DNA from 2 places in the Mesorhizobium sp. M0968 genome. Region 1 is predicted to be linked to the other one. Evidence: riboswitches for the same ligand, from Rfam matches in the RefSeq annotation. Region 1 holds a riboswitch; the other holds the start of a gene.
The links. Region 1 has a riboswitch for thiamine pyrophosphate ahead of thiB (thiamine ABC transporter substrate binding subunit). Riboswitches for the same ligand answer to the same signal wherever they lie in the genome.
Positions count from the first base shown of each region.

Region 2: linked by a shared signal. The riboswitch ahead of thiC (phosphomethylpyrimidine synthase ThiC) and the one ahead of thiB (thiamine ABC transporter substrate binding subunit) in region 1 are both predicted to bind thiamine pyrophosphate.

Region 1 is NZ_JAMYNL010000001.1:288,915-303,675, forward strand. It holds gene NKH67_RS01525 (helicase-related protein) at 1-1,610, shown strand, start outside; gene NKH67_RS01530 (RNA-binding S4 domain-containing protein) at 1,623-2,009, shown strand; gene fdxA (ferredoxin FdxA) at 2,158-2,496, shown strand; gene NKH67_RS01540 (CarD family transcriptional regulator) at 2,865-3,446, shown strand; gene NKH67_RS01545 (amino acid ABC transporter ATP-binding protein) at 3,528-4,298, opposite strand; gene NKH67_RS01550 (ABC transporter permease subunit) at 4,295-4,975, opposite strand; gene NKH67_RS01555 (amino acid ABC transporter substrate-binding protein) at 5,098-5,871, opposite strand; gene NKH67_RS01560 (RNA polymerase factor sigma-32) at 6,196-7,053, shown strand; gene NKH67_RS01565 (M48 family metalloprotease) at 7,067-8,536, opposite strand; gene thiQ (thiamine ABC transporter ATP-binding protein) at 8,790-9,581, opposite strand; gene thiP (thiamine/thiamine pyrophosphate ABC transporter permease) at 9,578-11,197, opposite strand; gene thiB (thiamine ABC transporter substrate binding subunit) at 11,449-12,462, opposite strand; TPP riboswitch at 12,506-12,620, opposite strand; gene NKH67_RS01585 (thiamine diphosphokinase) at 12,748-13,392, shown strand; gene NKH67_RS01590 (ABC-F family ATP-binding cassette domain-containing protein) at 13,408-14,761, shown strand, end outside.
Region 2 is NZ_JAMYNL010000011.1:95,227-109,987, reverse strand. It holds gene NKH67_RS20160 (PfkB family carbohydrate kinase) at 1-568, opposite strand, end outside; gene NKH67_RS20155 (ADP-ribosylglycohydrolase family protein) at 565-1,623, opposite strand; gene NKH67_RS20150 (GntR family transcriptional regulator) at 1,627-2,352, opposite strand; gene NKH67_RS20145 (hydroxymethylpyrimidine/phosphomethylpyrimidine kinase) at 2,765-3,538, opposite strand; gene NKH67_RS20140 (thiamine phosphate synthase) at 3,529-4,134, opposite strand; gene NKH67_RS20135 (thiazole synthase) at 4,131-4,904, opposite strand; gene thiS (sulfur carrier protein ThiS) at 4,906-5,103, opposite strand; gene thiO (glycine oxidase ThiO) at 5,072-6,073, opposite strand; gene thiC (phosphomethylpyrimidine synthase ThiC) at 6,070-7,905, opposite strand; TPP riboswitch at 8,010-8,126, opposite strand; gene NKH67_RS20115 (Fic family protein) at 8,308-9,852, opposite strand; gene NKH67_RS20110 (YybH family protein) at 10,985-11,440, shown strand; gene NKH67_RS20105 (conjugal transfer protein TraG) at 11,966-13,963, shown strand; gene NKH67_RS20100 (CopG family transcriptional regulator) at 13,968-14,402, shown strand; gene NKH67_RS20095 (LacI family DNA-binding transcriptional regulator) at 14,700-14,761, shown strand, end outside.

The DNA.
Region 1 (14,761 bases):
GCCCGGCCCGCGACAAGGTTGCGGCGCGCGCCGAGCGCTTCGTCAATTTCCAGATCGAATCCCTGCTGAAGCCGCTGGTCGACCTCAAGAATGCCGAGCAGATCACCGGCATCGGCCGCGGCATTGCTTTCCAGCTCGTCGAGCATTTCGGTCTCATCAACCGTCGCGACATCGCCGACGAGATGAAATCGCTCGACCAGGAAGGCCGCGCGGCGCTTCGCCGTCTGGGCGTGCGCTTCGGCGCCTACCATGTCTTCGTGCCGGCGCTGATCAAGCCGGCGCCGGCCGGGCTGATAACACTGCTGTGGGCGCTGAGAAACGACGGCAAGGACAAGCCCGGTTTCGGCGATGTCGTTCACGCACTGGCCTCCGGCCGCACCTCGGTGGTCATCGATCCGACCTTCGACAAGACCTTCTACAAGCTTGCCGGCTACCGCAATCTTGGCCGGCGTGCTGTACGCGTCGATATTCTCGAACGGCTGGCCGACCTGATCCGGCCGGCGACCAACTGGAAGCCGGGCCTCGGCCCTCGCCCCGACGGCGCCTATGACGGCCAGTCCTTCATGGTGACGCCGCGGATGATGTCGATTCTCGGCGCCACCGCCGACGACATGGAAGAAATCCTGAAGGGACTCGGCTATCGCGCCGATGCCAAACCGGCGGCCGAGGTCAAGGCGCGGCTCGAAGCACAGGACAATGCCGCGCGTGAAGCTGCCGCTGCAAAGCAGGCGGCGGAAGAGACTGCGCGCGTCGAGCAGGCGAGGATGGCGGAAGCATCTGCCGCGGCAGAGCCGCCGGCGGAGGCTTCGGAACCTGTGTCGGATGCGGCTCCTGTTGCGGAGGCGGCGGCCGAAGCTGTGACCGAAGCGACGGCAGAGCCTGTCGCGGAAGCTCCAGCCCCTGAAGCTGCGGCAGAAGTCACGCAAGAGACCGGGCCCGCCGCGGAGGCAACTGCTGAAGCGCCTGCGGAACCAGCGGCCGAGCCAAGGGCGGAACCTGGGGCGGAAACTGTGGCTGCGGCACCGGCAGAACCGCCGGTTTCCGACACTACGGAAGCATCGCCGGCCGAACCTGCAGCGACGGCAGGAGCCGTCGCCGGCGAAGCTGCTCCAGAAGCCGAGGAGCCAAAACCCATCCTGTTGTGGCGGCAGGGTCGTTTCGACCAGCGCCCGCGTCATCGCCAGCATGACAACCGCCCCCGGGACAATCATCGGGACAATCGCGCGCGCAGTGGTCAAGCTGCGCCGGACAGCCGCAGCGATGCGCCGGTAGATGCCGGCGGGCAAGCGACGCCGGGCGACCGGCCCGCCCGTCAGGGGCGCCACGACCAGCGCGACGGCGCCGGCAAGCCACGCTTCGATCGCAGCAAGTTCAAACCCAGGCCGCAAGGCGAGGCGGCAGAGCAGCGCGCCGGCAAGCCGCAAGGTGAACGCCCGGACCGGCGCGAAAACCGGCCCGACTGGAAGGCTGGCCGGCAGGACGGCAAAGGCGGCGCCCAAGGCGCAAAACCCGCCTTCCAGCCAAAGCCGCGTGAGGAACGCCCGGTCCGCTTCGACCCGGACTCGCCGTTCGCCAAGCTCGCCGCGTTGCGCGACCAGCTGAAGAAGTAAGCTGCTCGTCCAATGGTCACTGATGCCCGCCAGCGCATCGACAAGTGGCTGTTCTTCTCGCGCGCGGTAAAATCGCGCACGCTGGCAGCCAAGCTGGTCGTCGCCGGACGCGTCCGCATAAATCGCGACAAAGCAGCGCAGGCCTCCGACACGGTCCGGCCGGGCGACGTTTTGACCATCACGCTGGAGCGGCGGATCTTCGTCTGGAAAGTCCTTGGCACCGGCGTACGGCGTGGCCCGGCCGAAGAGGCCCGCCTGCTCTACGAGGACATGTCGCCGCCCCCCGCGCCCAAGGGCGAGGCGCTTCCGGATGCGGTGCCGCCGTTGCGCGAGGCCGGCAGCGGTCGCCCGACGAAGAAGGAACGCCGCCAGACCGACCACCTGCTCGGCGACGATTGAGCAAGGTCGAACGCCCGCTTTGCCGGCCTTCCGGAATTCCATTCCGGAAACCGCGGCACCGCTGGCAGGGGCCGCCCTTGCCACCAGCGGACAAAGGCGTTACCTCACCAAAAAAGCCCAACAAAATGGGACGTCCCGGAGCCGACCAATGACCTATGTCGTGACCGACAATTGCATAAAATGCAAATACATGGACTGCATCGAGGTCTGTCCGGTCGACTGCTTCTACGAAGGTGAGAACATGCTCGTCATCCACCCGGACGAGTGCATCGATTGCGGCGTCTGCGAACCGGAATGCCCGGCCGACGCAATCAAGCCCGACACCGAGTCGGGTCTCGACAAATGGCTGCAGATCAACACCGAATATGCCGAGAAATGGCCCAACATCACCGCCAAGAAGGAGCCGCCGGCCGACGCTAAAAATTTCGATGGCGAAACTGGCAAGTTCGAGAAATATTTCTCCCCGGAGCCGGGCGAAGGCGACTGACGAGCCTGCCGGCTGCGGTGGCCTGACGCCGCGTAACAGACGTGATACATTAACTGCCTTGACAGGCGGCGACGCCGCGCGGCCTTCGCGCGTGCAGCAAAACCTTGATTCTTCCGACTTTTTGTGTTATATGAGCCAAACATGCCGGTGACACAACGTCGATTTATGGCGCAAACGCCCCAAATCACTGAAAGGTGAATTTCTCAATCCGGACCAGAGCGATCTGGGGCAGGCGGTCGCAATGTTGCGATTTGCCGGTCCTGGCCTTTCCGGTGAGTTCATCGTTGTGTGGCTGAGGACCGGTCACCCCGGTCGCACGAGTTCGGGCCGGCACGATGCCGGTACCACAACAAGGAGTTCAGGGCGTAATGGCAACGATCACCCCGCAGAAGAAGTCCACCGCAGCGCGCCACGGTTTCAAGACCGGCGAATACATCGTTTATCCGGCGCATGGTGTCGGCCAGATCGTCTCGATTGATGAGCAGGAAGTCGCGGGCCACAAGCTGGAGCTGTTCGTCATCGACTTCCAGAAGGACAAGATGCGCCTCAAGGTGCCGGTCGCCAAGGCGACCTCGATCGGCATGCGCAAGCTGTCGGAAGAGGATTATGTCGAGCGCGCGCTGAAGGTCGTGCAGGGCCGCGCCCGCGTCAAGCGCACCATGTGGTCACGCCGTGCCCAGGAATATGACGCCAAGATCAACTCCGGCGATCTGATCTCGATCTCGGAAGTGGTGCGCGACCTTTACCGCGCCGATAACCAGCCGGAGCAGTCCTATTCCGAGCGCCAGCTCTACGAGGCGGCCCTCGACCGCATGGCCCGCGAGATCGCGGCCGTCAACCGCATGTCGGAGACCGAAGCGGTCCGCCTCATCGAGGTGAACCTCAACAAGGGTCCCAAGCGCGGCGCCAAGGCCGACAACGAGGAAGCCGAGCAGGAAGAAGCTGCCTGAGTTTTTCTCGTCTTCGAATTCACAAAAAACCCGGCCTTGCGCCGGGTTTTTTTGTCTTAGCTGACCGGCGACGAGGCATACCTAACCTTCGCCGCCCTCCCTTTCCGCCTCGTGCTTCAGCGTGGCGATGAACCGCTTGGTCCGCTGGCGCTCCGGGTTGCTGAACAGCACCGCGGCCGGGCCTTGTTCGACGATGTTGCCGGCATCGAGGAACACCACTTCCCGCGCGATCTTGGAGGCGAGCCGCAGATCATGCGTCGCCATCACCATGGTCGTGCCCTCGCTGGCGAGCTTGCCGAGCACATCGACCACCTCCTGCGCCAGTTCCGGATCGAGTGCCGAGGTCGGCTCGTCGCAGAGCAGGACCTTCGGCGAAGGCGCCAGCGCCCGGGCAATCGCCACGCGCTGCTGCTGGCCGCCCGACAGGGTCGCCGGCCAGGCATCGGCCTTGTGCGCCATGCCGACCTTTTCGAGCAGGGCCAGCGCCCGTTCGCGCGCCCTCTCCTTGGGCCATCTCAGCACCGTCACCAGCCCCTCCATGATGTTCTCGATCGCGGTGCGATGCGGAAACAGCTGGAAATTCTGGAACACCATGCCGGTCTGCAGCCGCAGCCGCTGGATATCCCTGGTCGAGACCCTGCCGCCGGGGCGGAATTCGAGTGCATCGTCGCCGATCCGTACCGTGCCTGAAGTCGGGAGCTCGAGCAGGTTGATGCAGCGCAAAAGCGTGCTCTTCCCTCCGCCCGACGGTCCGACAAGCGCCGTAACGCTGCCTTCCTCGATGGTGACGGTCACGCCCTTCAGCACAAGATTGTCGCCGAAACGCTTTTCGATGTTGGTGAGGCCGATCATGCGCGCGCCTCCAGGAAGCCGCCATAACGGTTGAGCCGCGTTTCCAGCCGCGCCTGCAAGGCCGACAGCACGGAGCTCATGATCAGATAGAGGGCCGCTGCCTCGACATAGAGGATCAGCGGCTCATAGGTGGTGGCGACGATGCGCTGCGCTGCCTGGAACATCTCCGGCACGGTGATGGCGGCGGCGAGCGAAGTGTCCTTGACCAGCGAGATGAAGGTGTTGGACAGCGGCGGCACGGCGACGCGCCCCGCCTGTGGAAGAATGGTGCGCCGCATTGCCTGGGCCCAGGTCATGCCGATCGAATAGGCCGCTTCCCACTGGCCCTTGGGCACCGAACCGATGACGGCGCGGATGATTTCCGACGAATAGGCACCGATGTTCAAGGTGAAGCCGATCAGTGCTGCCGGAAAGGCGTCGAGCAGGATGCCGACCGATGGCAGGCCGTAGAAGATAAGGAACAGTTGCACGAGAAGCGGCGTGCCGCGGAAGATCCAGACGTAGAAGCGGACCACGGCGACCAGCGGTTTGGGACCGAACAGCCGGACAAGCGCCACAACCAGGCCTAGTACAAGACCGAATGCAAACGACAGCAGCGTCAGCGGCACGGTGAAGATCAGTGCAGCCCACAGCAGCGTAGGCAGGGATTCCAGCATCAATTGCAGCCAGTGCGGCACGAAGGCTCCTCCTTGCCAGATTGCCGTCGCTCATATCACGCGAAAGCGGCGGGCCGTCAAAAGACAGCTCGCCGCGATATGAACGACGTGGGCCTGCGTTCGGCCCACACGAGAAAGCCGTTTTACTTCGAAACGTCCTGGCCGAAATAGGTGTCGGCGATTTTCTTGTAGGTGCCGTCGGCCTTGATGTCGGCCAGCGCCTTATTGATGGCGGCCACCAGTTCCGGATCGCCCTTGCGCACGATGACGCCGGAATAGTCGGCGTTTTCTTCCTGGGCGGCAATCTTCACATTGGCGTCGGGCTTGTGCTTCTTGAAGTCGAGGAAGGACAGGCTGTCGTTGATGGTGGCGTCGGCGCGGCCGGTAAGAAGCAGCTGGATCGACTGGTCGAAGCCGTCGGTGCCGACGAGCTCGGCGCCATTGGTTTCAGCCAGCTTGCCGAAATTCGAGGTCAGCGATTGCGCCGCCTTCTTGCCCTTGAGATCGGCGAAACCCTTGATGTCGGTGTTGTCGCCGCGCACGATCAGCACCGCCTTGGAGGCGATGTAGGGATCGGAGAAAGCATATTTGGCCTTGCGCGCCTCGGTGATGCCGACCTCGTTGATGACGGCATCGTAGCGGTTGGCATCGAGACCGGCGATCAGCCCGTCCCATTTGCCTTCGAGGAACTGGGCTTTGACGCCGAGGCGCTCGGCGATGGCCCGCGCGATCTCGACGTCGAAGCCGACCAGCGCGCCGGAAGCATCATGATAGGTGAAGGGCGCATAGGTTCCTTCTGTGCCGACCTTGAAGACGCCGGACTGCTTGATCTGGTCGAGATTGGCGCCGGCGTGACCGGCGGCGATGGCCAGAACCTGCAGCGTTCCGGCGATGATGAGCGATTTGAGCCATTTCATTTTTCTGTGATCCGTCCTTGGCCGGTGTCCGGCGTCATTGCGAGTGCCGGAAAATGACAGATGCGCGATGCCAGAATAAGAAACTGAATTTCAAAAATCCCGCGCCCTTGAAATCCAATTCTCAACCAGCATCTTCCGGCGCCATCCGGCTGAGTCAAGGCCGGTGGCGAATCGCCTGGAACAGCGCAATCGACATGACAGTCCGGGGGAACATTCCCCCGCATGGCACGTTCTTCGCTGTTGTAGGGCGCGGCGCCGCCATTTCAACTATCGGCGCCAACTCACGATTCGATCGCACCGCAACGCCTGAAGCAGGAGCGCGGCATGATGGAAGACAGTGCAGGACGGACCATGGTTCGCGCGGCGATGAAAGCCCCTTATCTGGAACGTGACGAAGAGCATCTCCTGGCGCTGCGCTGGAAGGAAAACAATGACCAGCACGCGCTGCACCGCATCACCGTCGCGCATATGCGGCTGGTCATTTCCATGGCGTCGCGGTTTCGCCACTACGGCCTTCCGCTGGGCGACCTGATCCAGGAAGGCCATGTCGGGCTGCTGGAGGCCGCGGCCCGTTTCGAACCCGAGCGCGAGGTGCGGTTCTCGACCTACGCGACTTGGTGGATTCGCGCCTCGATGCAGGACTATATCCTGCGCAACTGGTCGATCGTGCGCGGCGGCACCAGCTCGGCGCAAAAGGCGCTGTTCTTCAACCTGCGGCGTCTGCGCGCCCGCCTGGCAAACGGCGCCGAGCAGACGTCGAATGCCACGCTCTACCGCGAAGTGTCGGCGGCTCTCGGGGTATCGGAGGCCGATGTGGCGATGATGGATTCCCGCCTTTCGGCGCCGGACAGCTCGCTCAACACACCGCTAGCCGACGATGCGGGCGCAACCGAGCGGATGGAGTTCCTGGTTTCGGATGACCCGCTGCCCGATGAGGTCGTCGGCGATACGATCGACGTCGAACGCCGCTCGGTGTGGCTGAAGACGGCACTCGGCGCTCTCAATGCGCGCGAGCTCAGGATTATCGAGGAACGCCGGCTGAGCGACGAGGGCGCGACGCTCGAAGCGCTCGGCGAGACGCTCGGCATCTCCAAGGAACGTGTCCGGCAGATCGAGGCGCGCGCCATGGAAAAGCTCAAGGCGGCGCTGGTAAAGCAGAATCCGGAATTTCTCGCAGCCTGAATCGCGTCGCCTGCTATTTGTCGGTGACGATCTTGACCTTGTCGCCGGCCGAAACCGCGGCACCCGGCGACAGCGCGTTGAGCACCCTGAACAAATCCAGCTTGCGGTCGACGCCGACCATCTGCGCGGCCAGGGAGCCCATTGTCTGGCCGGGCTGCACCGTGACGATGCGGATACGCAGCGGCTTCAACGCCGCCTTCTCGGCAGCACTCAGGATGCGGAACGAGCCGCTGACCGAGCGCGCCACCGTGCTCAGCGAGGTGCTGGCCGACGGTGCAGCAGTCAGCAAGCGGTAGACCTGGCCGCCGGCGCGGATCACCGCAATGTCGAATTGCCAGCCATCGGCGCCGGCATGCGCGGTTGCCGCTTCGTTGCCGTTGATCGTCTCCTGGCGCACGCTGCTGTCGTCGAGGCCGGCAACCCAACCGCTGCGGATGTAGTCGGTCAGCGAGCGGTTCTTGTCGATCGAAACGCCGTCGAAGCGGATCGCCATGTCGCCCGGGCCGGTCGCCGTCACCGCCGCCGCCGAATTGTCGATGACGAAACCGTTGGGCACCGAGAACGACACACCGAGGCCAGGGTGCAGGAAGGTTTCGCCGCGCACGTAGCCTTCCTCCGGCGTGTCGCCGTAAAGCAGCCCGTCTACGCCGGCAAGAAATGAATCGCGGTCGCGCGACCCGACACCAGGCGCGCCGAACTGGCGGGCGTGGCGCTGCGCGAGATCGATACGCTGCGGCGTGTTGGGGTGCGTCGCCAGGAAGTCGAGGCTGGCGTCGGTGGCGCCGCTGATTGAGCGGAAATCGGTATAGGCCGACATCGACTGCAGGAAGCGGCCGGCGGCGTAGGGGTCGAAACCGGCTTCGCCGATCGACTTGATGCCGATGGCATCGGCCTCCAGCTCCTGATTGCGCGAGAACTGGGCCAGCCTCAGCTTGCCGCGGATCAGCGCCGCCTTGGCCGTCGGGTTGTCGCCGAGCACGTCCGAAACGACCTTGGTCGCCAACCCCTCTTCGGCTTCCAGCTGCTGGCGCTGCAGGCCGTGGTTGGCCGTAACGTGGCCCATCTCATGCGCGATGACGGCGGCAAGCTCGGCGGAATCGTTGGCCAGCGCCAGCAGCCCGCGGGTGATGTAGAGATAGCCGCCCGGCAGCGCGAAGGCATTGACGTTGGGCGAGTTGAGGATGGTGATGCGGTAGGTCTGGGTTGGGTTGGCCGACACCACGGTCAGCCTGCCGACGATCTTGGCCACCATGCGCTCGAGCTTGGGGTCGGAATACTCGCCGCCATAGGTGGCGAGGATGCGCGGGTGCTGCGCCTTCGCCAGTTGAGCGAGCTTGCCGTTGGCGGCGACATTGTCGACCGTGATCGGCTTGTCTGAGGGCTGAAAGCCTGATTCCTGCACGTCGGGAGGCGTGAACATCTGGCAGCTTGCCAGCGCCACGGCAAGACCGGCCAGCGCCAGAAAGCGCGCCAGCGGTTTCACCCTCCGATTGTCGATGCCGGTCGGCAGATCGGCTTCCTTTCAAGTCCTGGCACGTGACCGCGAAAATCGGGCGCGATTTCCGGAAAGCATCACGCACAAATCAAGTGCTACGGCGTCCTTCGTGCGTCCGACAGATACGAGGCAGCAAGGGCAAATCACGGCCTAGGCCGGACCAGCTCCTGGCGGACCTAGCCACACTACCTCGACCATGGCAAGCAAGCGCCGCTTCGCCTTCCGCCGGTTTGACCATAAATTATGTCCGCTTCCGGGCAACATCTCGTGATCCAGCCGCAAACGGACCCGAGCCGATATAGCGTCGGAATGCCTCCGGTCCAGCCCCGACGAAAAAATCGGCGGCGGTGCCCGTCGCGGCAACCGTGCCACCATCCAGGAAAACCATGTTTTGGCCGATACGGCGCGCATCGTCCGGCTGGTGCGTGACGAATAACACCGTCATGCGCTGCTCCGAATGGACGTCGGCCACCAGGTCGAGCATGTCGTCGCGCAGTGCCGGTCCGAGCGAAGCGAACGGCTCGTCGAGCAACAGCACCGGCCGGTCGCGCACCAGGACCCGGGCGAGCGCGACGCGCTGCCGCTCGCCGCCGGAGAGTTCGCGCGGCAGCCGGCTTTCCTTGCCGGCAAGGCCGACGCGCTTCAGCGCTGCGGCGATTGCGGCGCGGTCAGCCTCGCTCAGCCTGAGCGAAGGCGAGCGGCCGAGCCCGACATTCTGCTCGACCGACAGATGGGCAAACAGGTTGTTTTCCTGGAACACCATCGATACCGGCCGCGCTGATGGCGGCGCAGTGCTGACGTCGGCGCCGCCGATCAGCACGCGGCCCGACCGCGGCGTCTCGAAGCCGGCCACCAGATTGAGCAGCGTCGACTTTCCCGAACCGCTCGGCCCCATGATGGCGGTGATTTCCGACGCCGGGAAATCGACATCGAATATAAGCGGCGTTTCACCATAGCTGAACGAGACATTATCGAGCCGCACGGCCGCGCCTTTTTCCACCGAAATGGACCGTTCCGGGCTGATCGGCATCATGATTTCTCCCTCCTTCCCAGCCAGTCCGCGGCCAACACCAGCGCCAGGCAGGCAAGGCCGAGCAGCAGCGCCAGGCCGGCGGCATCCTCGGTGCGGTAACTGCCCATGCGCGCCAGCAGCAGATAGGGCAAGGTCTGCACGGAATCGCTGCCGAACAGCGCAATGACGCCGAGATCGCCGAGCGACAGCGCCATGGCGAACGCGAAGCCGGTGGCGAGCGGCCGCCGCAGCGACGGCCAGTCGACCAGCCGCAACCGGTTCCAGCCCGAGATGCCAAGCTGTGCGCAGAGCCGTTCGTGGCGTTCGCTCGCCGCGTCATAGGCAGGGCGGATGGCGCGGATGGCGAACGGCATCGCCATCACCGCATTGACCGCAACGACCATGACAGGGGCGATCGCAAAGACATCGCCGACGGTGCGCAGGAGCAAGAACCAGCCGGCACCGATGACGATGGGCGGCACCACCAGGACGAACCCCGCACCGGTGTCGGCCAGGTGTTCGAGCAGCGTCCTCCTGCCGCTCCGCCGGGTGAGCGCCAGCGCCCGGCGCGCCATCACCAGCGACAGCGACAACGCCACAGAGAGCAGCGCCGACAGGAGGGAGAGCACGGCACTGGTCGCCGTCGCTTGCCGCACCGCGCTCTCGCCGGCCAGGCGGCCGAGATCGGCGCCAAGCCCGGCTGCCAGCGTGGCCGCCATCGGCCCGGCGACAAACAGCAGTGCGAGCCCGATCGCCAGCGCGTTCAGCACGGTCTCGGCCGCACCGGCTGAAAAATACCGGCGCGGCGCCACCGGCAGATTGGCGTCGCCGGTCATATTGGCGCCAAGCCGCGTCAGTGCCAGCACGACGACGAAGGTCAGGGCAATCTGCAGCAGGGTCAGCGTCACAGCCCGCGCCGGGTCGAAGTCGAAACGCAGCGCCTGGTAGATGGCAACCTCGAGCGTCGTCGCACGCGGCCCGCCGCCGAGCGTAAGCACGATGGTGAAGGAGGTGATGCACAGCATGAAAACGAGCCCGGCAACGCCCGGCAAGGCCGCACGCAGCGGCGGCCATTCGATCAGCCGGAAGGCCGGCGCAGCACCCATGCCAAGCTGGCTCGCCAGCCGCCATTGGTTAGCCGGCACGGTCTGCAACGCCTCCAGGAACAGCCGCGTCGCCAGCGGCAGGTTGAAGAAGACATGCGCAACGAGTATGCCCGACAGGCCATAGATGCCGGGCCAGCTCTGGCCGCCTAGCGCGCCCAGCGTGCCGGCAAAATAGCCGGCGCGGCCATAGAGCGCCAAGACACCGAGTGCGGCAACAATGGCCGGCAGCGCCAGTGGCACGGCGAAAAGCTGGAGGATGAAGCCTCGCCCGAAAAAACGCGGATGCCGCGACAGGGCGCGCGCGACGAACAGCGCCGGTGCAACGGAGAGCAGGGTCGACAGCAGAGCCTGCCAGAGCGTGAAACGGACGACGCGCAAGAGATAGGAATCGAAAGCAGAGGCGGCGCCGGACAGGTCGCGTGTGGCTTCGACGACGAGCCCGGCGAATGCACCGCCGATCAGCAGCGCGATGGCGGCGAGCGCGACGATGCCGGCAGTGACGCGGGGATCGGCCGGATGACGCGTACGCATGTCGCCCTACCCGACACTACGACAGGCGTTGATCGAAGGAAATACCTGGCAAAGGCCGAGCCCACCCCTCTCTGGCCTGCCGGCCATCTCCCCCTCAAGGGGGGAGATTGCGCACTCAGCCGCCTTCGCCAATCTCACAAGTGGCAGGGCGAGGAGAGGCGACAAAGCTGCCGATCTCCCCCCTTGAGGGGGAGATGGCCGGCAGGCCAGAGGGGGGTGGCTTGGCGCAAACATCCGACGAGGCTTGAGCCCTACCTGCTCATCGCCGCAAGCCACTCATCGACCCAGGCCTTGCGGTTGGCCGCGACGTCTTCCGGGCTGAACAGCAAGGTCTTGGTCGGCTTGACCAGCTTGTCGAACGCCGGGTTGAGCGGCTTGTCGGTTTTGCCGGCCGGGAACATCCAGTTGGTTTCGGGAATGACATCCTGGAATTTCGGTCCGGTCATGAAGGCGATGAACTTTTCCGCCAGCGGGTTCTTCGCACCCTCGGTGGTGATCCCCGCGACCTCGATCTGCAGATATTCGCCCTCCTCGAAGGACGCCGCCTGGTAGCGCTCGGTGTTTTCGGCGACCATGTGGTAGGCCGGCGAGGTGGTGTAGGACAGCACCATCGGCGCCTCGCCCTTGGTGAACAGGCCGTAGGCCTCGCTCCAGCCCGGCGTTACCGTCAGCACCTTCGCCTTGAGTTTGGCCCAGGCTTCCGGCGCCTTGTCGCCATAGACCGACTTGACCCACAGCAGCAGGCCAAGGCCCGGCGTCGAGGTGCGCGGATCCTGGATGACGATCTTCTCTCCGGCATCGCCCTCGACCAATTCCCTGAGGCTCTTCGGCGGGCTCTTCAGTTTTTCGGTGTCGTAGACGACGGCGAAATAGCCATAGTCGAACGGCACGAAAATATCGTCGCTCCAGCCGCCCGGCACATTGACGCCCGAGACGGCGCCGTGCGGCGAAAACAGGCCGGTTGCCTTGGCGTCGGCGGTTAAGTTGGTATCGAGGCCAAGTACGATATCGGCCTTGGTCGCGGCGCCTTCCAGCTTCACACGGTTGAGCAGCGCCACGCCGTCGGCGACCGAGACGAATTCGACGACGCAACTGCATTCGGCCTCGAAGGCCTTCTTCACTGCCGGTCCCGGACCCCAATCGGCGGTGAAGCTTTCATAGGTATAGACCGTCAGTCTATCCTGTGCCGATGCCTGCCCCGGCAGGGCGAGCGCGGATGCCGCAAGCAGGACAATTGAGACAAGAGAGTGGAAAAAACTGCGCATCGGCGCCTCCTTCGTTCGCGTTGAAAGGAATTGAGGCGTCGGGCTGTCCGAAACGTCTAATCCCTCCGCCGGTACAAACCGGATCAGGTTCAGCGGGTTGGCAGTCTTGCCTCTCAGCCGGTCCGCGAAGATCGCGTCCGGCACCCCGTTAGAGCGTTGCGACACATAGGCCCGGCCGAAGTGCTGCGCAAGCGGAAGTTTGCCGGACATCCAAAGCCCAGCCTTCCGTTTCGTCTGCCGTTTCATCTTCCGTTTCCGGGGCAGGGCTGGTAAGGGCCACGAGATATGAGCACATTCACCATCCTGCTTGGCGGCGATCTCATCCGCACGCCGCTGCTCGACCGCCAGGTCGAAGGCTCGCGCGTCATCGCCGCCGACGCCGGCATCGGCCATGCCCGTATGCTGGGCCTGAGGCCGGAACTCTGGGTCGGCGATTTCGATTCCGTGCCTGCCGAGTTGCCGGAGGATCTGGCCGCCGTGCCACGGCAGGTGTTTCCTGCCGAAAAAGACAAGACCGACGGTGAACTCGCTATCGCCGCCGCGCTCGAACGCGGTGCGACCAGCCTTGTGCTCGCAGGCGCCTTCGGCGGCAAACGTACCGACCACATCTTCCTGCATCTGGCGCTGAGCGTCCGGCTGGCGGAAGGCGGGACGGAAGTGCTTTTGACCAGTGGCGTACAGGAAGGCATTCCCTTGCTGCCGGGAAAGACTGGCTTCGACTATGCCGACGGCACGCTGTTTTCGGTGCTCGGCTTCTCCGATCTCGCCGGCCTGAGCGTCACCGGCGCCAAATGGCCGCTCGACCATGTCGAGGTTGCGTTCGGCTCGTCGCTGACCATTTCCAACGAGGTCAATGGCCGGCTCGAAATCGCGCTGGCCAGCGGCCGCGCGCTGCTGCTCGCGCATCCCTACCCTCTTCCGGAAAGCTGAGCCCAGAAAGCTGATATGGCGCCGCCACTTCTCAATCTCGACGGGATAAAGCTGACCTTTGGCGGCACGCCGTTGCTCGACGGTGCCGCCCTAGCGGCCTCGGCTGGCGACAAGATCGCCCTGGTCGGCCGCAACGGCTCTGGTAAGTCGACGCTCCTCAAGATCGCCGCCGGGCTGATCGAACCGCAGGATGGCGAAGTCTTCCGCCAGCCCTCGGCAACCGTGCGCTACTTGCCGCAAGTGCCCGACATGGACGGTTTTGCGACCGTCCGCGCCTATGTCGAGGCGGGGCTCGGGCCCGCCGACGATCCCTACCGCGCCACCTATCTGATGGAGCATCTCGGCCTGACCGGCGAGGAACGGCCGAACGACCTTTCCGGCGGCGAGGCGCGGCGCGCCGCCCTCGCCCGCGTCATGGCGCCGGAGCCCGACATTCTCCTCCTCGATGAGCCGACCAATCATCTTGACCTTTCGGTCATCGAATGGCTGGAGGAGGAGCTTGCCCGCACCTCCTCGGCACTGGTCGTCATCTCGCATGACCGCCGTTTTCTCGAGCGCGTGTCACGCGCCACAATCTGGCTCGACCGCGGCCAGACCCGCCGTCTCGACAAGGGCTTTGGCTATTTCGAGGAATGGCGCGACACGGTGCTGGAGGAGGAAGAGCGCGAGCAGCACAAGCTCGGTCGCCAGATCGTGCGCGAGGAGCACTGGCTGCGCTATGGCGTGACAGCGCGGCGCAAGCGCAACATGCGCCGGCTCGGTGAGTTGCAGACCATGCGCCAGCGCTTTCGTGGTCATCGCGGCGCCGAGGGTGCGGCGACGATGACAGCCAGCGACGCCGCCGAATCCGGCAAGCTGGTGATCGAAGCCAAGAACATCGAGAAGACCTTTGGCGATCTGACCGTGGTCAAGGGATTCTCGACCCGAATCCAGCGCGGCGATCGCGTCGGTCTGGTCGGGCCGAACGGCGCCGGCAAGACGACGCTGTTGAAGATGCTGACCGGCGAATTGAAGCCGGACGCGGGCACGGTGCGGCTCGGCACAAATCTGGAGATCGCCACGCTCGACCAGAAGCGCGAAGCCGTCGACCCGCAGGAGACATTGGCGCAGTATCTTACCGACGGGCGCGGCGAGAACCTCGTCATCAATGGCGAGCAGCGCCACGTCGTCTCTTACATGAAAGACTTCCTGTTCAAGCCGGAACAGGCGCGCACGCCGGTGCGCGAGCTTTCGGGCGGCGAGCGGGCGCGGCTGATCCTCGCCCGCGTTTTGGCGCGGCCGGCAAACCTGCTTGTGCTCGACGAGCCGACCAACGACCTCGACATGGAGACGCTGGAGCTGCTGCAGGAATTGGTCGCCGGCTTTGCCG
Region 2 (14,761 bases), on a different contig from region 1:
TGCAGCTCAACCAGGTGGTGCGGGCGAGTATCCGAGGCAGGATAGGGCGGGGAATGTCGACGACGACAGGTGTCGGGTCGAGGACAAGCGGTGTGTCGGCCGGAAGTGCCTCGATCCAGTCGACAAGCGCGTTTCGGCTTCCCGGATAGCTAAGCGTATAGCCGGAGGTGAACACCCAATCCCCCGGGGCGACCGAGACGGGCGCCATCATGTCAAGGCTGAGCAAGCTCTCCGCACCAGGCCACGAGACGAAGGTGCGCTCGGCATCGCTGCTGATCATGGCGACGCAATTGCCGCTGTCCATGACGGGCGATGGCGTCGTCAGCGTCTCGATCCCCTCATTGGCTAAGGCCGTGCGCAGGAAGTCGCCATTGGGTCCGCTGCCGAGCTGGCCGCCGAACACCACCTTCATGCCGGTGCGGCTGGCCGCGACCATCATGTTGAAGCCGCCGCCGGCGACTTGCGTGTAGCTCGACGCCGTCTTCTCCGTACCCGGCGCCGGCAAGGCGTCGATGCGGTAGACATAGTCGACCACCGCGCTGCCGACATGGACGAGACGCCCACTCATGCCGCCGCATCCTTGCCGGGACCCGTCCTGTCGGCACGGCGCTTGGATATACGGGCCGCAACAAGGTCGGCGGTGAGCGCGCCAACCGCCGCAATGTCGATGCCCTTGAGGTCTGCAATGCGGTTCTGAGGCAGTCGGGAAAAGCCGGTGCAGGCGCCGGCCACGCCGGTCGCGATGGCGCCGATCGTATCAGTGTCGCCACCGAGATTGGCACTGATCACCGCCGCTTGCCAGGGATTACCGCCGGCGACTTCCAGCACGGCGAATGCAGCCGGAACGGACTCCTGACTGGCGACGCCGGTGCCGACCAGATCGGTGATCAGCCGGATCGCGTCCTTCGTCGCCTTGCCGCGCACAAGCTCCTGCCCCCACCCAATGCGCGCGGCAATGTCACCGCCGGTCACCCAATGGCCGAGCGTTGCTCCGCACCTCGCCGCGGCGATGGCGCTGTCGGAAGCGGCGCGCCAGTCGCCGCCGGCGACGCCGCGGCTGACGGCCGCCGCAACGGCGGCTGCGGCCGCAATGGCAACCGAGGTGTTGTGCGTGGCCCGGCAGGTCTCGGCAACTTTGGCGACCAGCGCGTCCAGCGGCTCTGGCGGCATCATGATGCCGACCGGCGCAATGCGCATGGCCGCACCATTTGTGTCGCCGCTGCGCCCCGCTTCCTCGGCCGGCACGCCATTGTTGATGGCGTCGATGGCGCGTTTGGTCGATGGTCCCAGCAGATCGTAGCTGCCGCGCGCTTTGACGTCGCGCTCCCAGTCGAGCAGCGCGTTGACCCACCGCGCATGATCGAAGCGGTTACCGGATTCGACCAGGATACGGCCAAGCAGAAGCGCCTGTTCGGTGTCGTCGGTGATCGTTCCAGCGGGAAGCCCCTTCGACACCGGATGGTCGGCGAAAGGAGCAATGAAGCCCTCTACATGGGCGTAGAGTTCGGCAATCCGGGCCGGCGACAAAAGCTGCGTCGGCATGCCCAGCGCATCCCCCAGTGCCCCGCCGACAAGCGCCCCCATGGCCCGATCAATCATATTCCCGGTGTTGTCGTCCGGCATCACTCAGAACCTCATATGCAGCGCAAAATGCGCCGGGTTGAGCAGGCTGGTCACATATTCGATCGGCCGGTCATCGGCGGCGCGGGTCAACCGGCGACCGCGAAGGAACGGCGTGCCTTGCGGGCAACCGAGGATTGCAGAGTCCTCGGCGTTGAGCATTTCGATGCCGACCCATTCCTCGCCATGGTCGGGAATGAGGCCCGCGCCGCGCAGCGTCTGGTGCAGCGAGCCTTCGCGCAGGCCGCGCAACGGCACGTCCTCCAGTTCCGGCGACAATGGCAGGCGGCTGCGCTCGATGGAGATGGCGTGGCCGTCGCTGGCATTGGTGCGCACCCGGTCGACAGCGATGAAAAACGGGTTTTCTATACCAAGCAGTGCGGCAAGACCGGGGTCCTCGATCACCTCGAGCCGCAGCGTCCGCGTCTCGGCGTTGGCGCCGGCGTTGGCGAGCGCCCGCGACCAACCGATGGAGTCATCAACGGGCTTGCCATCGAAGGTGACGAAAGAGCCGATGCCGACCTTGGTGGTGATCAGCCCGCGGTTGGACAGTTCCTCGAGGCCTTTGCGGACGGTGTTGCGGCTGACGGAGAAACGCTGGACGAGCTTGTTCTCGCTTTGCAGCCGGTCGCCGAAGCCGAGAACACCGGAGCGGATTTCATGTTCGAGAACGGTGGCGATCTGTTCGGGCTTGCCCGTGCCGGGAGACAGTTGAACCAAGCGCCGCTTCATATGGGTACCTGTTCAGTGATCCTGTATAATCCTGTTCATATCACGGCAGGCTTGTCAACGAGTGCCGCATGGAGCAGTTCGTGATCCCAAGTCCGGTTCAACAGGACGGCATAAGGAGCGTCAGCCTAGCGCCGCCGCAGCCGAGACGCGGGATCGACCGCTCCCGTCGAGGGGCATCGTTTAGCAGGAGCTCGCGACCAAGGTGAATTCCAGGATCGCAGTCGGATGGGGGGAAAGGATGCCACACAACGCACTAGATACGGCGCACGACGGCCGCCTCGCCATCGTTGATCTCGCGGTCGCCGCCTGGCGAGGCCGTCAAACTACTCCTGTCGAGTGAGGTGAATTACGAGGGGAAATTACCAGCCCGGACCCGCGAGAGGCAGGCGTTTCTTTCGAGAGTTGGAAAATTTTACAAGTTTCGTCGGTCTGCTGCATTCTTCTTAAACATGGCCAAGACAAGCCGCTTGCCTTCGCGCACACTGTCTTCGAGCGGCTTCGCCTTCGCCAGATGCGCCGCAATCGCGCTAGCCAGCATGCAACCCGTCCCGCGCATTGATGCGACAAGACGAGGTGCGTCGAAGCGGATTGGTTCTTGATCGGAACGCAACAGAATATCGGTTGATCGAGGTCCTGATGCGTGGCCCCCTTTGATCAGCAGGCCCGGCACGCCGGCTGCCAGCAATTTCCGTCCCAGTCTCACCGCGTCGCTCTCGTCGGCTGGCGGTTCCGCACCAACAAGGAGCGCCAGCTCCAGGAGATTGGGGGTCACAAGGCAGCAAAGCGGCATCAGGTCGCGCCTCATGGCAGCGATGGCACCTGCTTCCAGAAGCCCCCGGCCGGAGCTCGAGGCCAGCACCGGATCGAGCACTGCCGGCACCTGCGGATTTTCGCGCAGCACGCCGGCAATGGCAACGACGATCTCATCCGTTGCGAGCATGCCGATCTTAATTGCCGCCACCTTGTTGGCCTGTAGCGCGGCGCACATCTGATCGGCCACAAGATCGGGCTGCGAAGGATGGATTTCCATTACGGCTTCGTGCGTCTGCACCGTCAGCGCTGTGACAGCCAGGCAGGTGCGCACGCCAATGGAAGAGATCGTCTCGATATCACGTGCAATTCCAGCCCCACCGCTGGGGTCTGATCCGCCGACCACGAGCACATGCGGTTCTCGCCTCAGCGCCATGGCTTTGTCTTTTCGATCCATTCTCGCGTGCGCGCTTCGGGATCGGCATTCAACGTGATGTCGGTGACCACCGCCGCGCTGTCCGCACCAGCCTCGAAGACACCGTCGAGCCGGTCGGGGTTGAGGCCGCCGATGGAGACCAATGGGATCGGCGCCACTCGATGCTTCCACTCGCTGATCCGCTCGAGCCCTTGCGGCGCCCATTTCATCTGCTTCAGGATGGTGGGATAGATGGGGCCGAGCGCGATATAGTCGGGCTCGGCAGCGATGGCCGTTTCCAGTTCGAGATGATCGTGCGTGCTGAGCCCGAGCTTCAATCCGGCGTACTTAATCGCCAGCAGGTCGGCCGCAGCCAAATCCTCTTGGCCGAGATGGACGAAGTCGCAGCCTTCCTCAATGGCGAGCCGCCAATAATCGTTGACGATCAGTTGGCAACCATGGACCGCGCAGACGCCGTTCGCGCGGCGGATTTCCGTCCGCAGCGTGGCCTCGTCCCTATCCTTGATGCGCAACTGAACCAGCTTGACGCCAAGTGGCACCAGCCGTTCGATCCAGGCGGCGCTGTCGACGATCAGGTAGAAGGGATCGAGCTTCATGAGAAAACCGCCCTGCCGAATGTTGGTGTCGATGGCACCGCGACGTCGCGGGGTTCGAGCATCCCCGAGCTGAAAGCTTCTCGACCGGCGTCGACCGCCTTGCCGAACGCACGCGCCATGCCGACCGGATCGGCCGCCTTGGCGACCGCTGTGTTCAGGAGCACGGCATCAAAGCCGAACTCCATGACTGTTGCCGCGTGCGATGGCCGTCCGAGACCAGCATCCACGATCAGCGGGACATCAGGGAAATGTCCGCGCATCGAGCGCAGCGCCATGATGTTGACCGGCCCGAGGGCGGAACCGATCGGTGCGCACCAGGGCATCAAGACCTTGCAGCCCGCCGCAAGCAGCCGCTCGGCGACGACAAGGTCGTCGGTAGTATACGGGAACACCGCAAAACCGTCCTCGCACAGGATGCGGGCGGCTTCGAGCAGACCGAACACGTCCGGCTGCAGCGTGTCGTGGTTGCCGATCACTTCGAGCTTGATCCAGGGCGTGCCGAAGACTTCGCGCGCCATTTGTGCGGTCGTGACCGCTTCGTTGACGGAGTGGCAGCCAGCAGTGTTGGGCAGGATTCTGACACCAAGCGACCGGATCAACGACCAGAATTTTTCGCCAGCCCTGCCGCCTGCCATTTCACGGCGCAACGAGACGGTCACCACCGAGGTGCCCGATGCCCTGACTGCATCGGCAAGGATGGCCGGCGAAGGATATTGAGCGGTGCCGAGAAGCAGGCGGGAGGGAAGCGTCGTCCCGAGAAGATCGAACATGCTAGCCTCCCTGCATGGGCGAGAGGATTTCGATCCGGTCGCCGTCGTTCAATTGGAATTCCGCCCGGCTGGCTTTGTGCACGAGGTCGTTGTTGACGGCGGTCGCGAGCCAATCGCCCTCATAGTCAAGCGCGGCAAGCAGCTCGGCCAGCGTGGTGGCGGCAACCTCATGCACTTTGCCGTTGACCATCAGTTTCATGAGCAAGCTCCACGGGTTTGTCGTGATTGAAGACAATTTCGCCCGCCAGGCGCGCCATGGCGGGGGCGAGAAGAAAGCCATGGCGATAGAGCCCGTTGATCGCGACGGTGTCTCCGCTCATTTCGACGCGCGGCAGATTGTCGGGAAAGGCTGGACGGACGCCGACACCGGTTTCAACGATCTCGGCCTCGCCAAAGGCCGGATGGAGGGCATAGGCGGTACCCAGAAGCTCCATCATGGAGCGCGCCGTGACCGGTCTGGCGGACCGGCTTTCAATCATCGTCGCACCGATCATGAACTGGGCGTCGGCACGCGGTACCGCATAGAGCGGAAAGCGCGGATGCAGCAACCGGACCGGGCGCGACAGCGAGAAGTCTGGCGTGTTTAGGATCAGCATTTCGCCGCGAACGCCGCGAAGCCTGTCATCGGCGGCTGCCATTCCCGTGCAATCGATCTGACGATCGAAACCGGAAACATGCCGGGCGTCGGTGCCGAAGTGGAATTTGACACCCATGGCTGCGAGCTTGTCATGAAGTGCTGCCATCGCCTGGCGCGGATCGAGATGGCCCTCATCGGGAAAGAGCAATCCGCGGCGAAAGCGGCCGGCTAAGTCGGGCTCCAGGAGCGCAATTTCGTCTTCGTCGACACGCCGATGGCCCGACGTGCGGCTGGCGAGGCGGTCGAGCTCGCCGGCATCACGCGGGGCGGCCACGACAAGTGTTCCGCCCCGTGTCACCTGACCCGGCAGCACCGCATCCCACCAGTCGGCAGCGTCACGTCCAAGGTCCAGCACCGGCTGCTCGGCGCTTTCACGCTCGCACCATGGCGCCAGCATGCCGCCGGCGAACCACGACGCATTGCCTCCAAGGCCATGCCGGATCTCGGCGACCGTGACCGTCGCGCCGCGGGCGGCGAGTTCGAAGGCGGCGGTGAGGCCGGCGACGCCGGCCCCCTTTATCAGCACCTTCATGACGGCTTACCTGGCTGAGGCGTGAGCGGTGCGACGGTCTCGTCCGCTGGCACGTAGAGATCGCCGCCCTCGCGGTATTTCGCCGCCATCGCCGCCATGCCCTCTTTCTGTGCCTCGGCGCGGATGTCGTGAGAGATACGCATCGAGCAGAATTTCGGTCCGCACATCGAGCAGAAATGCGCCAGCTTGTGCGCCTCCTTGGGCAAGGTCTGGTCGTGGAAGGACCGTGCGGTTTCGGGGTCGAGCGACAGGTTGAACTGGTCCTCCCAGCGGAACTCGAAGCGCGCGCGGGAAAGGGCGTCATCCCTGACTTTCGCCGCCGGGTGGCCCTTCGCCAGGTCGGCCGCGTGCGCTGCGATCTTGTAGGTGATCACGCCGGTCTTGACGTCATCGCGGTCGGGAAGGCCGAGATGCTCCTTGGGCGTGACGTAGCAGAGCATGGCCGTTCCGAACCAGCCGATCATCGCCGCGCCGATGCCGGAAGTGATGTGGTCGTAGCCCGGCGCGATGTCGGTCGTCAGCGGTCCAAGCGTATAGAACGGCGCCTCGCCACAGACGGCGAGCTGCTTGTCCATGTTCGCCTTGATCTTGTGCATCGGCACGTGGCCGGGCCCCTCGATCATCACCTGGCAATCTTTCGCCCAGGCGATCTGCGTCAGCTCGCCGAGCGTTTCCAGCTCGGCGAATTGCGCCGCGTCGTTGGCATCGGCGATCGAGCCGGGACGAAGGCCGTCGCCGAGCGAGAAGGAGACGTCATAAGCGCGGCAGATGTCGCAGATCTCCGCAAAGTGCTCGTAGAGGAAGCTTTCCCGGTGATGGTGCAGGCACCATTTTGCCATGATCGAGCCACCGCGCGAGACGATACCCGTGACCCGGTCAACGGTCAGCGGGATGTAATGCAGCCGCACGCCGGCGTGGATGGTGAAATAGTCAACGCCTTGCTCGGCCTGCTCGATCAACGTGTCGCGGTAGACCTCCCAGGTCAGGTCCTCGGCGATGCCACCAACCTTTTCGAGCGCCTGGTAGAGCGGCACCGTGCCGATCGGCACCGGCGAGTTGCGCACGATCCATTCGCGGATGTTGTGGATGTTGCGGCCGGTCGACAGGTCCATCACCGTATCGGCGCCCCAGCGGATCGCCCACACCATCTTTTCGACCTCTTCAGCCATCGACGATGTGACGGCGGAGTTACCGATATTGGCGTTGATCTTGACCAGGAAATTGCGGCCGATGATCATCGGTTCGCTCTCGGGATGATTGATGTTGGCGGGAATGATCGCGCGTCCGCGCGCCACCTCGTGGCGGACGAATTCAGGCGTGACGAAGTCGGGGATCGCCGCGCCGAAGGCCTCGCCGTCGCGCTCAAGCTTGCCGTGCAGGATCTCGCGACCAAGGTTCTCGCGGATGGCGACGAACTCCATTTCGGGCGTGATGATGCCAGCGCGCGCATAGGCAAGCTGTGTCACCGCCTTGCCGGTCTGGGCCCGGAGTGGCCGGTTGCGGACTGGAAATTCCGGTGTTAGGCGCTCGCCCGCCGCAAACCCATTGTCTTCTGGCCGGACGTGGCGGCCGTCATAGGCTTCGACATCGCCGCGCGCGGTGACCCATTCATGGCGAAGCCGTGCAAGGCCGTTTTCGATGCTGGTTTCGACAGTCGGGTCGGTATAGGGGCCGGACGGATCGTAAGCGGTCACCGGCGGCTCGCCTGCCGTCGGATGGACGGAGATTTCGCGCATCGGCACCCTGAGCTGCGGGTGGATGGTACCGGATTTGTGGATTTTGCGTGAGGCAGGCAGCGGTCCCGTCGAGACGGCGGGGGTGAGGGCATTCATCTTGAGGCTCCTTTGCTCGTTGCATTGGAGACCCAGTTCTGTGCCGGAAGGATGAAAAGACGCTTCTGTCGACCTGCCGAAACAGGACCTCGGGCGTAAACTCCCGCAAAGCGCTTGCACCGTCCCTACGCCAGTATGAACTGGATCAGGTTCAACGGGTCACTGCGCCGCGAAAGCCAGCAGTATCTCAGCCCCTTGCCGGGACTCCCCTGGTGAATGCGTGAGGTTGGACGGGACCGCTCCGGTTTGTCAAGCGCGTTCTGGCCGCGGCTGATCGGTGGCCGGTCAGACCGTGCGGAAAAAATCGTGCATGTCTCGGCGACAAGTCAAGCGTCGGAGATGAAGGCAGGGACAAGGGAATCGCAAACCGTCGGACTAAAATCGATCCTGATGATCACACCTTCAATGGGCACCAAAGGTTTGCGCGTAGATCGCCTCGATTCTTCCTGCCTCGTCACTGGTCAGCGCGGCGAATTCCTTCTCGCGCGCGCGGTTCGATAGATGGCCATCATTCTGGTGAAGAAAACGGAAGAGCAGATCGGTCAACCGCTCGGGCATGTCGATAAAGGCGTCCACCTGCTGCCGGAACTGATCGTAGCGCTGCAGAAATGCGGTTTCCTCGGGAAGGTCCCGTTCGATCGTCCGCTGAACGCAAGCATAGAGGAATTCGGCGTGCGGGGTTGCATCGAAGAACCGGTAGAAATCACCGGTGTCATTCAGCACCCGGACGTTGAATTGCGGCGTCGGTTCCCATTCCACCAACGGCAGAAGGCGCTGCGAATAGCTCTCGAGCACGCCCCTGTACTCGTTGATCTGGTCCAGGATCGCGGCCGAGACGGGAAAGACCACTCCCGGCGGATTGAAGCCGCGCATGGCAAGGACGTGGTGGATTAGGTAGCGGTGAATGCGGCCGTTTCCGTCCTCGAACGGGTGAATATAGACAAAGCCGAAGGCGAGGATTGCGGCGGCTACGACTGCATCAAGCTTTTGCGCGGGGCCCTGATCGAACGCCGCCATTCCATCGATTAGCCGCGGCAGGTCCTCGGGCCGAGCGCTGATGTGATCGGGCAAGGGCGTACCGTTGTCTCGATCATGCTCACCGACGAAACCTCCTTCTTTTCGGAAGCCAAGTCTTACGAAACGAGCGTCACCAAGTACAATTCTTTGCAGACGCAGCAGCTCATCGCGATCGATCGGCCAGCGGCCGGCTTCGCCGATGGCGCGGCCCCAGCGCTGGATGCGATCTTGCGGCGGGTGCTCGCCCTCGATCGCATAGCTTGATCGCGAGTCTTTGAGCAAAAGAAAGGCGGCGGTCCGAGCAAGGAGGTCGCGCGGCACGTCCGCTACGATTGCCTCCGCGCGCCGCGGTAGTTCAAGGCCGATGAATTTTTCGAGAATCTTGGTGCGGAACACCAGAGGGCAGAACTCACGCGTGCCGGGGAGATTGTCCCTTACGCGATAGCGCGAAGCGGTCTTGTCGGGTCCGGGCCACTGCAGCTCGGGATCGACAACCGGAATGTATCGTCCGGCCTCCGCGTCCGGCAGATCGATACGCGCGTCCCTCAGCCATTCATATAAAAACCAGATGCGGCGGGCATAACTGCCGGTCGGGCTTTCACGGACCAGCGCCTCGATCGGCGCGGGACCGGTCACTTGGAACAGCCGCTTGAGGACGGCAAGGTCCAGTCCCTCGTACTTGAGCGCAAAGGTCAGGTGGCCTTCGAGGGTAGGATTTGGGGCATGGCGGGGGGTCATGATCCGCCAGCCATCCCGTTCGGTAATGCGATGATGCTCGCCAGTGGCGAACAACCTACGGGGCAAGGGCGCGGCGAGCCTGTAGGCTCCGATCAGGGCGCTGTACCCGGCCGGGGTCGCCGTTTCAGGAAGGCGGATTTCCTGAAAAACGGTAACAGGACCTGAAAATTGGTGCTGTTGCACCGCAGGCATGAAACGCGAATCCCTCCATTGAATTTTGGTTTAGTCGGCAAAACCTATGAAAAATGATCCTATCCCATGAAAATTGATGCCACAAGACAAATTTTCCGAAAACCGATTCTAAAACAGTGCTGAGGTCGATCAAGCAAGAACTCCGCCACCGGCTCAAGGAAGCGACTTCAGACCAAAAAGGTGAGTCCAGGAACCGCCATTCGCCCGTCTTAGTCACGAGGCCGGCACGGATGGCCCGCCTTACGTCGAGCCGGATTGCTCGAGCGCGCCGTTCGGGGCTCACTCATAGAGCGCTCCGGTGCGCGATCCCGATTTGATAGCCGCGATCACGCTCGCGACTGATCTTGGTGACGTGGCGGCGTCGGAGTAGAAAAGTGATGCAGGATCTCGGTGGCGTCGTGTGTGTGTGACCTGAAGTGAGTTCTCTGCGGTATGGGGGGCGGCACGCAGCGCGCGTCTTCTCGGCAAACAGATCGACGAAGCGGCACCGAAGGGAAGTTCCTGGCATTCATTCTCGCCATCGCTGCCCCAATTTGCCGATCGGACTGCCGATCGATCTCGCCCAATACTTTGCGCGCGCAAGGGCCGAAGCTGAACTGGGCGGCACCTGCTCATTCGGGAGCTGACTCATGCTTGGTGCCCGAGAGGGCTGTGCCTGATCGAATGCGTGAAATCGTAGCTCGGAGTGGAGAGGCTGACGCGGTCATCTGTCACCCGCCTTCGGGCTGTAACGGAAAGCGCGACATCGTCTCCAATGCTCGTTCCCCACGTCGAGGGGCCCAGCGGCTTGGCTACGGGGGGGACTGTCAGCTAGTGGCCGCTGGGCCTTGACGACCAGCGACCGTAAGAGGAGGCCCTGTGCTGGCTGACGAAAACTTGCGAGCAAAGCCACGGAAAAGCATCATTCGAACGAACTCTTTCGTCGAGACGAGGAGGGCAGTGAGGCGGTAGCCGCCGCTTTGAAGTTCTCCGGCAGCTGCTACGCTGGTCATTCCGAGGGTCGCAGTTGCGGTTGCGCCGTCATATCAGATAAGTCTAATAAAATACGCGCCTGGCCATCGAACGCGCCGCGGCGCCCTTGGGTCGGCGCTATTCATCGGGTGGGCATGTCGGGCACGCAAGGGAGGACGAAATGAGACTGGTTCAGTCATTTGCATTTGCTGCTGTGCTGCTTCTTTCGTCTGCATTGTCTGCGGCCGCCCACTCGGCTCGTGAGGACATCGAAGCGGCGTTGGTAAAATTCATGGACGCCTTCAACAGCGGAAACGCAGCAGCGGTAGGTCAAATGTATACCGAAGATGCCGCCCTGCTGCCACCCGACGGCAAACGCGTCGATGACCGCAAGGGCGTGGAAGAATTCTGGCAGGGCGCAATCAAGGCCGGGATGAAGAATCTCACCCTGAAGGCGCTGGAAGTGGAAGAGAGCGGGAATCTCGCCTACGAAGTTGGCGCATTTACGCTCGGTGTGCCGAGCAAAGGCGGTGCCCCTTCCACCGTTGCGGGCAAGTACATTGTCGTTTGGAAAAAAGGGGACGACGGGACGTGGCGCCTGCATCGGGACATCTGGAACTTTGGTGCGGCCCACTAGATTCCGCGACCCGTGAGGCCGGCGCGCGCAACAGTTCCAACGAAAGTCCATGGCAATAGTTGATGTGACTGAATTGATTAACAAAATTGAACAGACTTGATGGGTCTGCTCATCGAGTCGGCTCTGGACCTATCGCGCTACCGATCAGGGAGGCGGTAAGATTCGAGCTCAGCAGAACGGCAATTCCGGCTGACCACCACTTGCCGGGACTAGAGCGTTCTCCGGCTCGGCGCGCCGCTGAGGGCTCTTGTTCATTTGGTCGTGGGCAATCCGCGGTTCTCCAAGAACCCGTCCATCTCGTCAAATGCCATCTGAGCCGAGACAACTGATTATCATTGGGCAAAGTAGCGGCTCAACGGCTCCAGAAGAAAGCAGCCCCCCGATGCTCGTTCAACATTCGAGCCCGCATCGGGCAAGTCTTTCCACGTCCGGGTACGCCATGCTGCTTCGACCGCCCCTTTCTTCTTGCGGATTTAGGAATTCGAGCTTTTCGGTTGTTCCGATCATCCATTTGGGAAACGATCGATGCCGGCAAGCAAGGTTTTATGGGGCCAGATACTCACCGCCTTTCTGATCGTCGTCGCGACGACATGGGGAGCAACACAGTGGACGGCAGGGCGGCTCGGCTTTCAAAGCCAACTCGGTCCGCCGTGGTTCGAATTGGCTGGACAGCCCGTTTATCCGCCGCCAGCCTTTTTCTGGTGGTGGTTTTTCTACGACGCCTACGCGCCGAAGGTCTTCCTGGAGGGCGCGGCGATTGCGGCGAGCGGAAGCCTCATGGCTATCGTCGCAGCGATCGGGATGTCGCTGTGGCGGGGGCGCGAGGCAAAGGACACCACGACTTACGGCTCGGCGCGCTGGGCGACGCGAGACGAAATCAAGGCCGCTGGGATGATCGGTCAGGATGGGGTGATCCTGGGTATGTTGGGCCGACACTATCTGCGCCACGACGGTCCGGAACACGTGCTATGTTTCGCACCGACCCGAAGCGGCAAAGGCGTCGGCCTGGTCGTGCCGTCACTACTGACCTGGCCGGGTTCGGCAATCGTCCACGACATCAAAGGCGAAAACTGGGAACTGACGGCCGGATGGCGGGCCCGTTTCGGCCAGGTGCTTCTGTTCGACCCGACCAATGCTGGATCAGCAGCCTACAATCCTCTGCTGGAGGTGCGACGGGGCGAGTGGGAAGTTCGAGATGTGCAGAACGTGGCGGATGTCCTGGTCGACCCAGAAGGCACATTGGAACGCCGCAACCACTGGGAGAAGACCAGCCATTCGTTGCTGGTCGGCGCAATACTGCACGCGCTCTATGCGGAGAAAGACAAGACCCTCGCAGGCGTGGCGAACTTCCTTTCCGATCCAGAGCGGCCAATCGAGGCAACGCTGCGCGCCATGATGCTGACGCGGCATTTGGGTGATGCAGGCCCGCATCCCGTCGTGGCGTCGGCTGCTCGGGAACTGCTTAACAAGTCCGAGAACGAGCGTTCCGGCGTGCTCTCGACGGCCATGAGTTTTCTGGGCCTCTACCGCGATCCAGTTGTGGCCAAGGTGACGTCATGCTGTGACTGGCGGATCGCAGACCTTGTCGAGGAGGCACGGCCGACGACGCTTTATCTGGTCGTGCCGCCATCGGACATCAGTCGCACAAAGCCGCTGATCCGACTCGTGCTTAACCAGATCGGCCGCAGGCTCGCCGAAGATCTTCACGCGAAGGATCACCGGCAGCGTCTTTTGATGCTGCTGGACGAGTTTCCCGCGCTTGGCAGGCTCGATTTCTTCGAAAGCGCGCTGGCCTTCATGGCCGGGTATGGCATCAAGTCGTTCCTGATTGCACAATCGCTCAATCAGATCGAGAAGGCCTACGGACCGAACAATTCCATCCTCGACAATTGTCATGTGCGGGTGAGCTTCGCCACGAATGACGAGAGGACGGCCAAGCGCGTCTCAGACTCTCTGGGGACCGCGACCGAGTTGCGCGCCATGAAGAACTATGCGGGGCACAGATTGTCGCCCTGGCTCGGGCATCTGATGGTGTCGCGGCAGGAAACGGCGCGTGCACTGATGACGCCGGGCGAGATCATGCAGCTGCCGCCGACCGAGGCGATCATTATGATCTCGGGCCAGTTCCCAGTCCGTGCGAAGAAGGCACGCTACTTTGCCGACCCGCGTCTTGCCGAGCGCGTCTTGCCGCCACCAAGGACCGGAGGGACAACGCAGAACGCTCGCCCTGACGACTGGACCGACACGACACTTCTTGCTGAGCCGGAAGGCAAATCTCGCAAGCTGAGGCTTGCCAGGGATCAGCAGGACGAGGATCCGGCCAATGGCGGCATTCGCCGCCAGCCCGAGCTTCCCGAACACGAAGACATCGCGCCGGAACGAACGGCACGCTGCGACGATGAGTTCGACCTCGACAGGGACGAGCCCGATGATGACGCCGTTCGTCGCCGCAGTGTCGATCAAGCCATGAGACGCGCAGCTCGTCAGGCCGCCCTTGACCCCAATGATGGCATTGAGCTTTGAGCGCATGAAGAACGCCAAGAAAAGACGTCTGTCTGCCTATCTCGACCCTGACATAATGAGGGCACTGGCGGATTACGCTGGGCGGCGCGAGGTCTCGCTGTCACTGGTCGCCGAGGCTGCGCTCGCGTCGTTCCTGTCGCCGGACGCCGAAGAACGAAAGCAAGCGGCGATCACTCGCCGCCTCGACCAGATCGATCGACGCGTGCAGCGGGTCGAGCGTGACGTCGGAATTGCTATTGAGACGTTAGCATTGTTCGTCCGGTTTTGGCTCAACTCGACTCCAGCCTTGCCGGAATCGGCGCAAGCGGAGGCGCGCGCCAAGGGCTTGCAGCGCTACGACAATTTCGTCGATGCGCTCGGTCGCCGGCTCAGCAAAGGACCAAGGCTCAGGCAGGAAATAGCCGACGATGTCCCGCCAGTGCCGCCAGCGAGCCGATAAGGTGCGTGACGCCAGATTGAAGCGTCTCTCGGGACCGTGATCTTTCCGACGGGTTGGTATCTGCTCGCGCACCGTTCCTAAACGTGCCCACAAAGTTCGGGTGGTGAGCGAGCGGACGTCGTATGTCTGCTTTGCTCCATTCCAGACAACATTAGTCTAATTAGATCAAAACGACTATCGAATCGATTGCGCAAACGTTTCGATGGCACTATGGTTATTGTATCCGCCAGGACAGAGCGGGTTTAAAGCGCAACATCAGGGAGGAGCGCTTGCGTGTAGCACTCCGTTTGAGCCGCAATGGCAACGATGGTTGAGGTAGCCCGTCGTGCCGGGGTGTCGGTCTCAACGGTGTCACATGT